Regions from separate parts of the Shewanella sp. A32 genome, predicted to be linked through region 1. Evidence: predicted binding sites of a transcription regulator. Region 1 holds the regulator's gene; each other region holds the start of a gene.
The links. Region 1 encodes FliA, which starts transcription of late flagellar genes. Its sites were predicted from a motif close to CTAAAGNTNNNNNNNNNNNNGCCGATA; they were not measured.
Positions count from the first base shown of each region.

Region 2: a site for FliA is predicted at 1,584-1,610, ahead of PY479_RS02940 (DUF5610 domain-containing protein). Genes of this name have one in related genera too.
Region 3: a site for FliA is predicted at 1,647-1,673, ahead of pomA (flagellar motor protein PomA). Genes of this name have one in related genera too.

Region 1 covers NZ_JARFTS010000001.1:388,716-394,034, forward strand. The annotation lists gene flhF (flagellar biosynthesis protein FlhF) at 1-336, shown strand, start outside; gene PY479_RS01710 (MinD/ParA family protein) at 341-1,222, shown strand; gene PY479_RS01715 (RNA polymerase sigma factor FliA) at 1,215-1,937, shown strand; gene cheY (chemotaxis response regulator CheY) at 1,983-2,366, shown strand; gene PY479_RS01725 (protein phosphatase CheZ) at 2,380-3,117, shown strand; gene PY479_RS01730 (chemotaxis protein CheA) at 3,133-5,319, shown strand, end outside.
Region 2 covers NZ_JARFTS010000002.1:213,468-218,786, forward strand. The annotation lists gene aroG (3-deoxy-7-phosphoheptulonate synthase AroG) at 1-185, shown strand, start outside; gene PY479_RS02930 (hypothetical protein) at 226-396, opposite strand; gene PY479_RS02935 (hypothetical protein) at 775-1,047, shown strand; gene PY479_RS02940 (DUF5610 domain-containing protein) at 1,647-2,243, shown strand; gene PY479_RS02945 (ferredoxin--NADP reductase) at 2,350-3,096, shown strand; gene PY479_RS02950 (hypothetical protein) at 3,465-3,908, opposite strand; gene ggt (gamma-glutamyltransferase) at 4,106-5,319, shown strand, end outside.
Region 3 covers NZ_JARFTS010000010.1:64,122-69,440, reverse strand. The annotation lists gene PY479_RS09545 (flagellar motor protein MotB) at 1-723, opposite strand, end outside; gene pomA (flagellar motor protein PomA) at 728-1,495, opposite strand; gene xseB (exodeoxyribonuclease VII small subunit) at 1,890-2,129, shown strand; gene ispA ((2E,6E)-farnesyl diphosphate synthase) at 2,130-3,011, shown strand; gene dxs (1-deoxy-D-xylulose-5-phosphate synthase) at 3,033-4,910, shown strand; gene PY479_RS09520 (patatin-like phospholipase family protein) at 5,038-5,319, shown strand, end outside.

The DNA.
Region 1 (5,319 bases):
AGCCGCTTGCCTATCCGCAGCTTTTTAGTGCTGCCATCTACTGGACAACGGCGGGTGTTGCAAGAAGCTATCAGCCAATTCAAGCGGATTCCACTGGCTGGCGCTATATTAACTAAGCTGGATGAATCAGTGTCCTTGGGGGCGGCGTTAAGTGTGTTAATCCAAAGTGGTTTATCGTTGAGTTATACCACTGATGGACAAAGAGTGCCGGAAGATATGCAAGTCGCCGATACGTTAGGATTGGCAAAGCAGGCTCTGGCTGTTTTAAACCGGACAGAAGCGACAGATTTTAACCCTGAATCCAGGTCACCCGAAATGACCTATGCATTTGAGTAAAGCTATGACCCGGGATCAAGCGAGTGGTTTACGAATGATAAATCAACAACAAAACGATAAAGTAAAAGTAATTGCCGTTACCGGTGGCAAAGGTGGCGTTGGCAAAACCAACGTTGCAATTAATACTGCCGTGGCGCTCGCAGAAAAGGGCAAGCGGGTAATGGTGCTGGATGCGGATTTGGGGCTGGCGAACGTCGATGTGATGCTGGGACTCAGAGCCGAACGCAACCTTTCCCACGTGTTGTCCGGTGAAGCTGAACTCGATGACATTATAGTGCGTGGTCCTAAAGGTATTGGGATTATTCCCGCTACTTCAGGTACTCAGGCCATGGTTGAGTTGAGCCCGGCACAACATGCCGGGTTAATTCGTGCCTTCAGCGAAATGAAAACTCAGTTTGATGTACTCATTGTGGATACTGCTGCTGGTATTTCCGACATGGTGCTGAGTTTTTCCCGGGCCTCACAAGATGTGCTGGTGGTGGTTTGTGACGAACCGACATCAATTACTGACGCCTATGCGCTGATTAAAATTCTTAGCCGCGAGCATGGCGTTTTCCGCTTTAAAATTGTGGCGAATATGGTGCGCAGTTTGCGAGAAGGGATGGAACTTTTTGCCAAACTCAGTAAAGTCACCGACCGCTTTCTGGACGTTGCGCTGGAGTTGGTCGCGACTATTCCCTTTGATGAAAACTTACGCAAGTCGGTTCGTAAGCAGAAACTTATTGTGGAAGCCTTTCCCAAATCCCCAGCCAGTATCGCTTATCAGGGATTAGCCAATAAAGTGATTAGCTGGCCGATACCGCAGCAACCGGGCGGCCATCTCGAATTCTTTGTTGAACGTTTGGTACAGAAACCTGAATATCAGGAGGAAGGTACCAGTGAATAAAATGGCCGCAGCGTATGCAGGTTTTGACGATAAAAGCTCAATCGTTAACCAGTATGCGCCGCTGGTGAAACGGATTGCGCATCATTTACTGGCACGCTTACCGGCTTCTGTCCAACTGGATGACCTCCTGCAAGCTGGCATGATGGGGTTGCTGGAAGCAGCCGCAAAGTTTGATGGTAGCAAAGGCGCCAAGTTTGAGACTTTTGCCGGGATCCGTATTCGAGGCGCGATGATTGACGAGATTCGTCGCGGTGATTGGCTACCACGGTCGGTGCATCGTAATCAACGGCGCATTGCCCAAGTCATTGATGAACTCGAACAGGAGTTGGGGCGCGATGCTCGCGATGTCGAGATTGCGGAGCGACTGGAAATGCCACTTGATGAATATCATCACATTCTAAGTGACGTATCTTGCGGTAAAATCATAGGAATTGAAGATCTTGGTGGTGCGCCTGATGCTTTTTTCGCCGATGAAATGGCGGCAGATGATACCTATGAGATGCTGGCAAATAATCAGTTTCGTGATGCTTTGGCTGAGGCGATCAAACTTCTGCCGGAAAGAGATGCGCTTGTTCTGTCGCTTTATTATGATGAAGCACTCAATTTGAAAGAAATTGGTGCTATTTTGGATGTCAGTGAGTCTAGAGTCAGTCAGATCCACAGTCAGGCGATGCTACGACTCAAAGCTAAGCTCAGGCATTGGACACAGAATTAAGCAGTTTTTGAGCGGTTTTAAAAATTCAGCTCTGCGGAGGAAACTTTGGATAAAAACATGAAAATTCTTATTGTTGACGATTTTTCAACGATGAGAAGAATTATCAAAAACCTGTTGCGGGATCTTGGGTTTAACAACACCCAGGAAGCCGATGATGGGTCAACTGCGCTACCAATGCTGCAGAAAGGTGATTTCGATTTTGTTGTCACCGATTGGAATATGCCGGGAATGCAGGGCATTGACCTGTTAAGAGCGATTCGAGCTGACGAAAATCTGAAAAATATTCCAGTGTTAATGGTAACTGCTGAAGCTAAACGCGAACAGATCATCGCCGCCGCTCAAGCAGGGGTCAACGGCTATGTCGTTAAACCATTTACCGCGGCAACCCTGAAAGAGAAGTTGGACAAAATTTTTGAACGACTTGGTTGATTTCGGGGGAGATATGAAGGCAGAAGAAAATGCGCTCATTACGCTAGAACAAGCTCAGTATTTGGTCGAACTGCTATCGGCCGGACAACAACAACAAGCGGATGAAGTCGTTCGTGAGTTATGCCAGCCCATCCAACAGGAACTGTTTGCCGAAGTCGGTAAACTGACCCGGCAGTTACACAATTCGTTAAATGAATTTCCGATCGACAGTCGTTTGGTGGAGCTGACCAATAACGATATTCCTGATGCGAAGGAGCGTTTGAGTTTTGTCATCGATATGACGGAACAGGCGGCCAACAAAACGATGGATGCCGTAGAAGAGTGCCTGCCACTTTCCGATGCACTCAGTGTCAGCCTGACCAATATCAAACCTTCGTGGGACAGACTGATGCGCAGAAATCTTTCCCTTGGAGAGTTCAAAACGCTTTGCCATGACGTACAGCATTTCATGGCACAAACTGAAGCAGACTCAGGTCGTTTACATGAGTTGCTGAACCAGATTTTGTTAGCGCAAGATTTCCAGGATCTCACCGGGCAGATGATCCGCCGTGTGATTGATTTAGTAAAAGAAGTCGAAAGTAATTTAGTGTCATTGTTGACCATGTTTGGGGCGCAGCCCAATGAGAGCCTTACCAGTGTCAGAGAAAATAATATCGATGCTGAAGGCCCTATTCATAATGCCAGTAGCCGACAGGATGTAGTGGCAGGCCAAGATGAAGTGGACGATTTGCTCTCAAGTCTTGGGTTCTGATGAGGAGTCATATTGATGGCCTTTGATGTTGATGAAGAGATCCTGCAGGATTTTTTAATCGAAGCCGGAGAGATTTTGGAATTGCTTCAGGAACAGTTAGTTCAGCTGGAGAATAATCCAGATGACACCGACTTATTAAACGCAATTTTTCGTGGCTTTCATACCGTAAAGGGCGGCGCCGGCTTTTTGGGACTGGCCCCTATGGTGGATGTCTGCCACGAAGCAGAAAATACCTTTGATTTATTGCGTACCGGCAAACGCAGTGTCAGCGCAGAATTAATGGATATCATCCTGCAAGCGCTGGATGCCATAAATGTGATGTTTGGTCAGACTCAGGCAGGAGAAGAGCAACAACCCGCAGATCCGCAGCTGCTGGCCAGTCTCAAACTGTTGAGTTCCGGCGCACCTTTGCCTTCCGAATCCGGGGCTAGTGCAGCTATTGACGTCGCTAACGAAACTGCCATCGCTGATATGGCCGAAACTGATGCTGTTGACAGCGCTGATGCATTATTTGACGAGATGTTGGCGTCAGTTTCTCCGGTGGAAACGCCTTCTGCTTCCGCACCGGAGCCTGCTGCGGACAGCGGCAGTATTGACGATATCGATGAAACCGAATTTGAAGCGTTACTGGATGCCTTGCATGGTCAGGGCAAGGGGCCATCTACCGCGGTAACACCAGTTAAGGTCACCCCCGCAGCCCCCAAAACCGCTGATGATATTACAGATGATGAATTTGAAGCCTTATTAGATGAGCTACATGGCAAAGGCAAATTCTCCAATAATCCTGAAGCCAAGCCAGTCGCGGTTGAAACCAGTAGCCATCAGGTGGATTCAGATGAGATATCTGAAGATGAATTTGAAGCATTGTTAGATCAACTGCATGGCAAGGGTAAGGCTCCAGGACTAGAAGTCGCCGCTGAAAAACCACCAGTGGCCGCGGCAGCTAAAGCACCTGTAACACCCAAAGCGGCTGAAACCATCGTATCTGCTGCTAAAGCCGTCCCCGCGGAAACTAAAGCTCCGGTTCCCGTCAAAGAAGTTGTAACCAGCAAAGCAGTTGCCAGCCATCCTGGTAATAGTGCGCCGCAAGCGGAAACCACTGTACGTGTAGATACCGCGCGACTTGACCAGATTATGAATATGGTGGGTGAGCTGGTACTGGTTCGTAATCGACTGGTGAGTCTTGGCGTTTCTCGTGAAGATGAGGATATGAGTAAGGCGCTGGCAAACCTGGATCTGGTGACATCAGATCTGCAAGGTGCCGTAATGAAAACCCGAATGCAGCCAATTAAAAAGGTGTTCGGGCGCTTTCCGCGAGTTGTACGCGACCTGGCGCGTAGCCTCAATAAAGATATTGAATTACGCATGGTGGGTGAAGAAACCGACCTGGATAAAAACTTAGTAGAAGCTCTGGCAGATCCGCTGGTACACCTGGTCCGTAACTCTGTAGACCATGGGATTGAGATGCCGGAGGTGCGCGAAGCCTGTGGCAAGTCTCGTACGGGGATCATTACCCTGGCAGCGAGTCAGGAAGGCGACCACATCCTCTTGAAAATTGAGGATGATGGTGCGGGTATGGATCCGGAAAAGCTGAAGGCAATTGCCATCAAGCGTGGTGTGCTGGATGAAGATACTGCCGCCAGAATGTCGAATCAGGATGCCTATAACCTGATCTTCGCCCCCGGATTTTCCACAAAAACCGAAATTTCTGATATCTCCGGGCGTGGCGTGGGCATGGATGTGGTGAAAACCCGCATTACGCAGCTTAATGGCTCCGTGCATATTGATTCAGAGAAAGGCAAAGGCACTCGCCTTGAAATTAAAGTGCCGTTGACTTTGGCGATTATGCCAACGTTGATGGTCGAGGTGGCAAAGCAAGTGTTTGCGCTACCTTTGTCCAGCGTGAATGAAATCTTCCATCTAGATCTGGGTAAAACCAATGTGGTGGATGGCCAGCTGACCGTGATTGTCAGAGACAAAGCAATACCACTTTTTTATCTGGAACAATGGCTTAATCGTCATCCCCGGAGTATTAAATCAGGTGAAAAGCGCCTGGGTCATGTAGTCATTGTGCAGTTGGGGTTAAAGCATGTCGGCTTTGTTGTTGATGCATTAATTGGTCAGGAAGAAGTGGTGATCAAGCCATTGGGTACCCTGTTGCATGGAACTCCAGGGATGGCCGGTGCCACCATTACGTCTGAC
Region 2 (5,319 bases), on a different contig from region 1:
AGAGTGTGTTCGGCCTGATGGTAGAAAGTAACCTGGTTGAAGGAAATCAGGAACTTAAAATCGGCCAACCATTACGCTATGGTCAGAGTATCACCGATGCTTGTATCGGCTGGGATGACACAGAAAAACTGCTCGCCTTACTTAATGAAAGTGTGCTTGCCAGAAGAAAATCTACTGCAGTTTAAACATGTTATCAAAGCATAACAGGCACAGTTATTGTGCCTGTTATTTTTGCATTTTCTGCTGCAAATACTCATTGGCTTTGGCCAGACTTCCAAATGAAGCAATGAGATTGTTTCGGCCTTTTGCTTGAATTTCGGGGTTTCCTGACTCGACCATCATCCAAACCCAGGTTTGGATCAGTGGTAAAGGGGGATATTGAACTTTGGATTCCATGATGCTTAGGTCCTTTAACTAACTGTCTAATAGCGCTGCACTAAAAGGGCCCACAATCCAGGTGGTAAACTGACTTCCTGAGAATTGACTTAGAGTACCAAATTCCTGCGTCAGAGATAATCACATTTGCGCTAATACTTTGTTTAAAAATGTAAAAGGTTTTAACGTTAGCGACAATGTTATCTCAGCGGTTAGCGGTGAACACCATACTATCGTCACAATGTGACAGTTCAGCGAAAAATGAGGTGAAGTGCTGATTGACTCTCAGTACATTTGGCTGATTTCTGTGCAAATTACCCACAAGTAATTCAGTAGCGATTCAGTTGTGCGATTGCATACTTGTTCTGTAGTCAACTTTATCTATAAAAAGGTAATGCTATGGAAAATATTGCACTATTGGTAAGCCTTGAAGGAACCAGTAAACGGGTCACTACAGATTGGCGCAGCTTAGCTGCTACCTTAAAGCAACGTGGATTGGGTGATTGTGCGTTGCAGCAGTTGCATATTGAATTACTGGCGGGGCTGATTGTGTCGACACGAGGTCTTACGCTGTGCAAAAAGCTATCTTTGCCCATACACGACGATATGGATTGGCATTTATTGGGAACATCACATGCCGCCGCCGAACAAGCTACAATGGCAGGACTTTAGTAGAGTGGAAAAGAGTTACTTGTTGTCAGCTTGACGTGTTTGCCAGCCATCACAGAGGAGATTAACGCAGCCATCTTGTTCGGACACAGGGCGTAGACCGGTGATTTTACCCCCCCGGTAACATAGCATTTCGCCCTCAATCTCAATTAGTCGGCTACAGTTTTGGCAGCTTAATGACGCATTTTTTGTGCAGTCTGTGCTAGTGGGTGTTCGGCTGACATATGTGGTCTTCACCTTTAACTCTCCCTTTCAGCTGTTCCAAATGATTAATGGCGGCATTCTAACATTTTTTGTGATGTGGCGCACAATCTAACTTAGGTAATATTTTTAGTTTACGCAATAGCTAAATTAGCTTTATGCTAATTTAACACATTCAATGTGACAATCTGTTGTAAATTTAAAATCCCGCAATCCTATATTTTGTTTGATGTTAAACACCTCTACCGCCTCTTGTTTCGCCTGCTATATGCCATGGTCGTGCTGCTTGTTCGCTCCGGTATGTCGATGTTACTTGCCGCACTTAAATCTGAATTGATCTAAATTTGTGTAAAAAATGGTCGATAATGAGATGAATGCTTAATATGCGCGAGGACTAAATGATGGAAATCCAAAATCATGGTTACCAGGTATCTAAGGTCGCTACCGATAAAGCGGCGGTGGTGGATGGCAACCACGGTAAAGCCGTATCTGAAGTCGCCCGCAGTAAAAGTGCCCGTCATATTAGCCAGCAATTGATGAATCAGGCGATTGCTTCAGCACAGGAACAGGTGTCGATAAGCAGCGGTGATAAACCCATGCAATTGCTTTACCGGACAGCAATTGATGCTATTAATCAGGAATTGGCCGGGCCCATGGGAAATTCGGCGCCGCAACTATCACAACAGCAAGAAATGGATTATTCGCCGGAAGCTACCGCTGGACGAATTGTGGATTTTGCGACGCAGTTTTTCTCGGTCTATCAACAACAAAATCCAGATAAAAGTGCAGCAGACCAGCTTAGTGGCTTCATGGATGTTATTGGTAGCGCCATCGACAATGGTTTTGCTGAGGCGCGGAATATCCTGGATAAGTTAAACGTACTAAATGGGGATATCGCTGACGGTGTCAATGCCACCTATGAGTATGTTCAGAAAGGATTAACGGCGTTTCGTGACAGTTTTAACAGCGATAATGCTACTACAGATACCGCGAGCTGAATCCAAATGTATCGTCGCTTAAACCCCTTCAATGGAAGGGGTTTTTGTTATGTGTCGTGTGGCGTATGCTTAACTTTAGTTAGGTGACTCATTCGGTGGAGAGACTATGTGGCACGTCGGTAAAGTGATTGAGCGGACTGACTGGAACAGTAGGCTCTTCAGTTTGAAGATAGCTGTCGATATTGGCCCTTTTATTGCGGGACAATTCGTTAAGCTGGGGATGGAGATACAAGGCAAGCGAGTTGCCAGGGCCTATTCTGTAGTGAATGCGCCTGGCAGCAACTACATCGAAATTTTGGCGGTCACCGTTCCCGACGGAAGTTTATCGCCAGCATTGCACTTGCTCTTACCAGGGGATGTTGTTGAGGTCAATGTTCCTGCTACCGGATTCCTGACGTTACCGGAATTGCCCTCTGGCAAGCTACAGGGACGACATCTTTGGATGTTAGCGACTGGGACGGCCGTCGGACCATTTTTGTCGATGTTAGACACTGCCGAACCTTGGCAACGATTTGAGCAAGTAATATTGGTCTACGGTGCCAGACTAGTGGCTGATTTGGCATATCTTGATAAGTTGCAGACCTTGGCTCGTAAGAATACGCAGTTCTGCTTCCTGCCCAGCGTGACCCGCGAAACGCAATCCGGGATGTTACATTGCCGAATTCCCGATGGCATTGCCTCCGGCGAAATTGAACGGCAAGCCGGTATCACAATTACAGCCACAGATTCTCAGGTGATGTTATGTGGAAACCCGGGGATGATCCACAGCACAATTGAACTTTTAACGGCGCGGGGATTACATAAAAACTTGCGGCGAGCACCAGGGCAGATCACAACAGAGAAGTATTGGTAACTAAATTCCCACGATTGCTTTCCAGCTCCGAATTTACCACCAATCAAAGTTGTGGATGGAAATCTATACGTTTCTGGATCCGCAACCTATAGAGCTGCTTTTATGCTGGAGGATATGAACAAAGTTTCATTACTCGATTTTTATATGAGGCGCCATGAACCTATTTAGTGTTCAATGTTTCCGACTTATTAAATAAGTGACCTTGCGGAAATTGGCATGAATTTAACTTGTACGGCAGAGGTTGGGCAAAGCCGCACCGAGCACCTGTGGTAAGACGACTTTGACACTGTAGTGGTGTGATTGTTGTGAATATTGCGTTGAGCCTTAAATCTTGTCAGTCAATAATGTCCCAATTGTGTTACCGCAACCTATCCAAGCTTGTACGTATCCATATATCTGCGGCCAGCAGGGTTTTTACGCCTTTCTGCTTCCCCATTATGACCGTATAAATCGGTAATTAGACCAACATGAATACGGCGACCTGTGCCGGGAGTTCGCCGATCTTCGTGGTGCATATAGCGGCATTTGCAGTCTGGGTTATCACATGTGGCTAATGGCAAGCTAGGGGCATCTTGCGGCAGAAAACGTTTCCCCGATAATTGGGCCGCCGCTTTACACGGAAAGCCAGTGCACTCAATGCTAACGGCTTTAAAGGGGGATGCTTTCGGGGGAGCTGTTCTAGCACGTGATTCTTTATTTTTTTTTGTTTGCCAGCGGTGACGAAAAAGGTAGCCGAGCACCAGCACTGCCAGCAGCAGAAACCCTATCTCATACATACCACTCTCCCTGATTATTTTTTTGAGTATTTTCATTGCCTTCTAGTTTAGTTGAAATATGGCGTGTTAGCGGAGAATTACGAAAGGAGGTAGTCATCGAGAGAATTGTTTCAATACATTGCTCGTTATGAACAGTATGTCACTGTTATGTTACGTTTATTGCATTGTGTAATCACCGGTCTCAACCGACTATGTTCACATCTAATCCGAAGGTAAAAGTTTCGACTAACGCTATGATCAATATTTATCGATGGTCGTTTTTAACGGTTGTGTCGCTGCTGATTTTCTCCACTGCTGATGCATTAGCTTACGACAGGATAACGGGGAAGGCATTTGCCAGCCGCTCAGCAGTTTATGCAGTGCATGGGATGGCTGCGACTAGCCAGCCACTGGCAACTCAAGTAGCGCTGGATATCCTCAAAGACGGTGGTAGTGCGGTCGATGCAGCGATTGCCGCAGATGCGATGTTGGGATTGGTGGAGCCCACAGGTTCTGGGGTCGGTGGCGATCTTTTTGCCATTGTCTGGAGTGCGAAAGATAAGCAGCTCTATGGCCTTAACGCTTCTGGCAGAAGCCCAAAATCATTGACGCTGGAAATACTTAAGGCAAAAGGCTTGGATTACTTACCACCCTACGGGCCGTTACCCGTATCAGTGCCGGGGGCGGTTGATGGTTGGTATCAGCTTCACAGTAAGTTCGGTAAATTACCGATGAAAAGCAATCTTGCGCCAGCGATTCGCTATGCCCGAGAAGGCGTTCCCGTCTCGGAATTGATTGCGTACTACATGCAGCTGAGTGGCAAGCGTTTGGCTAAATATCCGGGTTTTAAAGAGACCTATATGCCCAATGGCCACATGCCAAAAACCGGTGAAATATTCAAGAATCCTGCATTGGCAAATACTCTGGAAAAAATAGCCAAGGGCGGTAGAGATGAGTTTTACAAAGGAAGTATTGCTCGCAGTATCGCAGCCTATATGAAAGCTCAGGGTGGCTATTTGAGTTACGACGATCTGGCCAGTCATCATAGCGAATGGGTCAAACCGGTATCAGCTAATTATCGCGGATATGATGTTTGGGAACTGCCTCCTAACGGCCAAGGCATTGCCGCATTACAGATTTTAAAGACCATGGAGCCCTACAATGTAAAGGCGATGGGACAGACCAGCCCTGAATATGTGCATTTATTTGTCGAGGCGAAAAAGCTGGCATTTGCGGACCGTGCCAAATTCTATGCAGATCCCGATTTTAATAAGATCCCAGTTAAAGACTTGATTTCGCAAGATTACAACTATCAACGCGCAAAATTGATCGATCCGGAACGAGCCGCAAGGAGCGTAGAACCGGGCAATCCTAACCTACAACATGGTGATACTGTCTACCTCACTACCGCTGATAACGAGGGTAACATGGTGTCTCTGATCCAGAGTAACTATCGTGGTATGGGCTC
Region 3 (5,319 bases), on a different contig from region 1:
CAGATCCCAGTTCGACTGATAGAGCTCGTTGCTGATCTGGATATCATCGGTATTACCGGATACCGTCACTATGCCAGGCACATCTTTCAGTAACTCACCAATCGCCCGGATCACCGGTTTAAATTGTGGCTGCAAAAAACCTGAACCGGAGGCAAAAGAGCCTTTTTCCCGGATGCGAATGATGATCTGTTGTCCCAAAGACTCAATTTCGATGGCACCATCAACGATTTCCTTGTTGAGCTTTTCTGCCATTTTTTTCGCTTGATCGTTAACCTGCTTTTGCGTGGCTTCATACTCTTGAGTACGTTTGGCCTCGGCTTGTTCCTGTGCCGTTGCCGTTGACTCACCACCACGCTGGTCACCGCGCTGCTTCTGAATACCACCGGCGCTTTCATCGTCACCCGCCTGGAAGGTCAACGTCGGCTGCGTCATTTCATTAGTTTGCTGGTTAATCACTTCTATCGGTGACGGATCCGGACGCCCGGGGCGGAACTCCAGCGCAATCACCGACGTGCCCTTGGGAATATCCTTGACTTCAACTTTGTTCTGGACACCAAAGGCATATTTCATTGAACCAGCGATTTGCTTAAATTTAAGCACGTCCATCTCGGAAAAAGACAGCAACAGCACAAAGAAGCACATCAGCAATGACATCAGATCAGAAAAGGTTGCCAGCCAAGGCGGTGCTGCGGGTGGACAGTCAGGACACTTTTGCTTCGCCATGACGCTATTCCCCGCTCGTGGTTTCTATCTTACGTTTCTTCTCAGCCAGATAGTTTTTCAGGAAGCTCTCGATGACGCGAGGGTTCTGACCATCCTGAATGGCCAATACCGCATCCATAATCAGGTTGCGATTAAGCATTTCTTCGCTCATACGCAACGCCAGTTTGTCAGCTATCGGCAGTGCCAGCAGGTTCGCCATCAGCGAACCATACAAGGTGGTCAGCAAGGCTACAGCCATTGCGGGACCGATTGACTTAGGGTCATCCATGTTAGACAACATCGCCACCAACCCCACTAAGGTACCAATCATCCCCATCGCCGGGCCAACATCCCCAAACGCCTTAAAGATAGCGATGCCGGATTTATGCCGCTCTTCGGTCAGTGCAATGTCCTTTTCCAGCGCTTCTCGCACAACATCGCCATCATGCCCATCCACCAGCATGTCGACAGCTTTCTGCATAAAGGTATTAGAGATCTGGGCTTCTTCTAATGCCAGGAAACCGCCTTTACGGGCAGCATCTGCCATAGTGACCGACTGTTCAATTAGATCTTCTGGATTATCCAATTTGAAGATAAAGGCTTTGGCGGCAATCTTCATCGCACCGAGATATTGCTTGAGATTGAACTTCATCATCACCACAAAGATAGAGCCAACGAACACAATTAATACCGAAGGAACGTCAATGTAAACGGAAATACCGCCAGCGCTGACCATGGCCCAGAACATCACACCAAATGCGCCAATAATGCCTATCAGGGTTGCTAAATCCACTGTTGCTCCTCGAGTCTGTACTGTCGTCCCATCCGCTCACCCATCGACCAGCAGGATATCATGATGCAAAATCCGGAAAACTGGCTGTCGCTTGTCCAAACACAGCCACGGAAAGGGAATGTCACGCTTTTCAACGGCTTCTATTTCTGTTTATCGGACCAAACTTAGGCAAGTTTAGAGGGATTTTATTCCGGGGCGAAAATATTTTTGTCGCAAAGCGTGCTTTTGAGCAAATTACCAGCGCTGGCATTTGACCCTACGCCAGCGCTGCTATAACGTGTCAACCGATAAAACTGCCGCCAGTCCTAACCTGACCCCTTTGCAGACCCTGCCTCGATTCCGCAAGAGGATCGCTGGTATACTCTGTCCGCAGTGTTAATCCAAGGAAAACAACGTGGCTAAAAAACCTGAGAATCTCAGTTTTGAAGAATCCCTGAATCAACTTGAACAGATAGTGACTGAGCTCGAACAGGGTGAAGTGTCGCTGGATGATGCGCTCAAGCAATTTGAACGTGGAATTAATCTGGTCCGCAGTAGCCAAAATAAGTTAGAGCAAGCGCAGCAAAAGGTTGCCATCTTATTATCCGATGATGCACAAGCGCCACTGAGTCCATTTGATGTCGAGGAAGAGTAATTGTTAACTGATGCCATCAATCGCTGCCAACAACGTATTAATCAGCATCTTACTGCAATTTTTGACGCGCTGCCGGTCAGTGAACCACGATTACAAGAAGCGATGCGTTACGGTGTCTTGTTGGGTGGTAAACGAGTTCGCCCGTTTTTGGTCTATTCCGTGGGAGAGATGTTAGGTGTTGCTGCCGAGCGCTTAGATAATTGCGCCGCAGCCATTGAATGTATCCACGCCTATTCGTTGATTCACGATGATTTGCCCGCCATGGACAATGATGAATTGCGGCGCGGCCAGCCAACAGTTCATGTCGCATTTGACGAGGCAACAGCCATTCTCGCCGGGGATGCGTTGCAGACATTGGCGTTCGAACTGATCAGCCAAGAAACTGGCGATTTCAGCGCCCAGCAGCAACTCCTCATGATTAAGGCATTGGCCAACGCCTCAGGCTATCTCGGCATGTGTGGCGGGCAAGCACTGGATTTGGCGGCGACAGATAAAGAAATCCCGCTGAGTGAGCTGACCCGCTTACACCGTCTAAAAACAGGTGCCTTAATTCGCTGTGCAGTGCAATTAGCTGTTATTGCTGCCAACGTAGATGCACAACAGCGTCAGCAACTATTGGCCTATGCTGATGCCATCGGACTGGCATTTCAAGTCCAAGATGACATTCTGGATATCACATCCAGTACCGAAGAACTGGGCAAACCACAAGGTTCCGATACCCGTTCCAACAAGAGTACATACCCTAAATTATTGGGATTAGCTGGGGCAAAAGCAACGGCTGAAGCGCTACTAAAAGAGGCACTATCAGCCTTGGGGAATTTGCCCTACAATAGCCGACTAATTGCTGAATTCGCTCGCTATATTATTGAGCGGCGAGTATAAAAGAGACAAAAGTAGCTCCTTATGAGTCTGGATATCACTCAATTTCCGGTATTGGCCCAAGCCAATACACCCGAAGAGTTGCGCCAGTTGCCACAGGCATTATTGCCGCAACTTGCCGACGAACTCAGGGCTTTTTTGCTGCAATCCGTAGGGCAATCCAGCGGCCATTTTGCTTCTGGATTAGGCACAGTGGAACTTACCGTAGCACTTCATTATGTGTATAACACGCCGTTTGACCGATTGGTGTGGGACGTCGGCCATCAGGCATATCCGCATAAAATCCTCACTGGACGTCGCGATCAGATGCACACCATTCGCCAAAAAGGTGGACTGCATCCATTCCCATGGCGCGGCGAAAGTGACTATGACACCTTCAGTGTCGGTCACTCCAGTACCTCAATCTCGGCGGCGCTGGCAATGGCAATTGCTGCAGATAAAGAACAGGCAGGCCGCCGCGTTGTCGCGGTTATCGGTGACGGAGCCATGACTGGTGGGATGGTGTTTGAAGCCATGAATCACGCCGGCGATCTGCACAAAGATATGTTAGTGGTACTTAACGATAACGAGATGTCTATCTCCGAAAACGTAGGTGCACTGAATAAACACTTTGCCCAACTGATGTCAGGCCGCTTCTATTCCAGTATTCGTGAAGGCAGTAAAAAAGTGCTGCAGGGAATGCCGGTTATCAAGGAGATGGCTCGCCGGACGGAGGAACATCTTAAGGGTATGATGGTTCCGGGCACCTTGTTTGAAGAGCTCGGTTTTAATTATATCGGCCCTATTGATGGTCACGATGTGAATGCACTAGTGGAAACCCTGCGTAACATGCGCAATCTGGGCGGGCCGCAACTGCTGCACATTATGACCAAAAAAGGCAAAGGCTATGAGCCAGCGGAAAAAGATCCTATTGGCTGGCATGCCGTGCCTAAGTTCGATCCGAGCCAATTCCGCAAACCAGCCACCAAACCTGGCTTACCCACCTTCTCTGAAGTGTTCGGCAAATGGCTGTGTGATATTGCCGCAAAAGACGACAAAGTGGTTGGCATTACTCCAGCCATGCGTGAAGGTTCTGGGATGGTGGAGTTTTCTCAGAAATTCCCGGAACAGTATTTTGATGCGGCGATTGCCGAACAACATGCCGTAACCTTAGGTGCCGGATTTGCCGCTGAAGGCTACAAACCTGTTGTTGCAATTTACTCCACTTTCCTACAGCGCGCCTACGATCAGGTTATTCACGATGTGGCCCTGCAGAAACTGCCGGTGTTGTTCGCTATTGATCGCGGTGGCATTGTCGGTGCAGATGGTCCAACCCATCAGGGTGCTTTTGACATGAGCTTCCTGCGTTGTGTTCCCAATATGGTGATCATGGCACCTTCCGATGAAAACGAATGCCGGCAAATGCTGTATACCGGATACTGTTATCAAGATGGACCGGCAGCGGTGCGATATCCTCGTGGCAGTGCCACCGGTGCCCATCAGGAAGAACAGATGACAGCGCTGCCCATTGGTAAAGGCGTGCTTAAGCGTCAGGGGCAGCAGCTAGCTATTATTAGCTTTGGGACACCGTTGGCTGCTGCGCTGGAAGTGGCAGAAGAAATGGATGCTACGGTTGCGGATATGCGCTTCGTGAAACCGTTAGATGAAGCCTTGCTTACACAGTTGGCTGAAACTCACGAAGTGCTGGTTACTCTCGAAGAAAATGCCATTATCGGTGGTGCCGGTAGCGGTGTGCTGGAATTCCTCGCGAAAAAGCAGCTGCGTAAACCGGTGTTACAGTTGGGCTTGCCTGATGAATTTATCAAACATGGCAGTCCGCAGGAGATCGTTGAAGAACTGCAATTGGACGCTCCCGGGATACGAGCCCAGATAACGGCATTTTTGAAGCAATTAAATGCCTAAAACATAAGGCCAACCAACTAAAAAGGTTGGCTTTTTTATGTGATCCGTCCACATCTTCAAAAGCTTCCGCGCTATAGTTACACTGATAACTCTTAAAAACGCGTTGCAGTCATTTAGGTGAAGGGGAATGGCAGTCAAGGAAAGCTGTGCATTGATGTTAGGGGGTGGCGGTGCCAGAGCCGCCTATCAAGTTGGCGTGCTTAAAGCGCTGGCACAACTGTATCCACGTAATCACGGTATCCCTTTTGATGTCATTTGTGGCACCTCCGCCGGTGCCATCAATGGTACCGCGATGGCAACCCATGCCTCTTGTTTCCACCTGGGAGTAAAAAAACTCGAATGGATCTGGCGCCATCTGGATACCAGTCGGATTTATAAATCCTCCATTCCCGGCGTGTTGCAACATCTC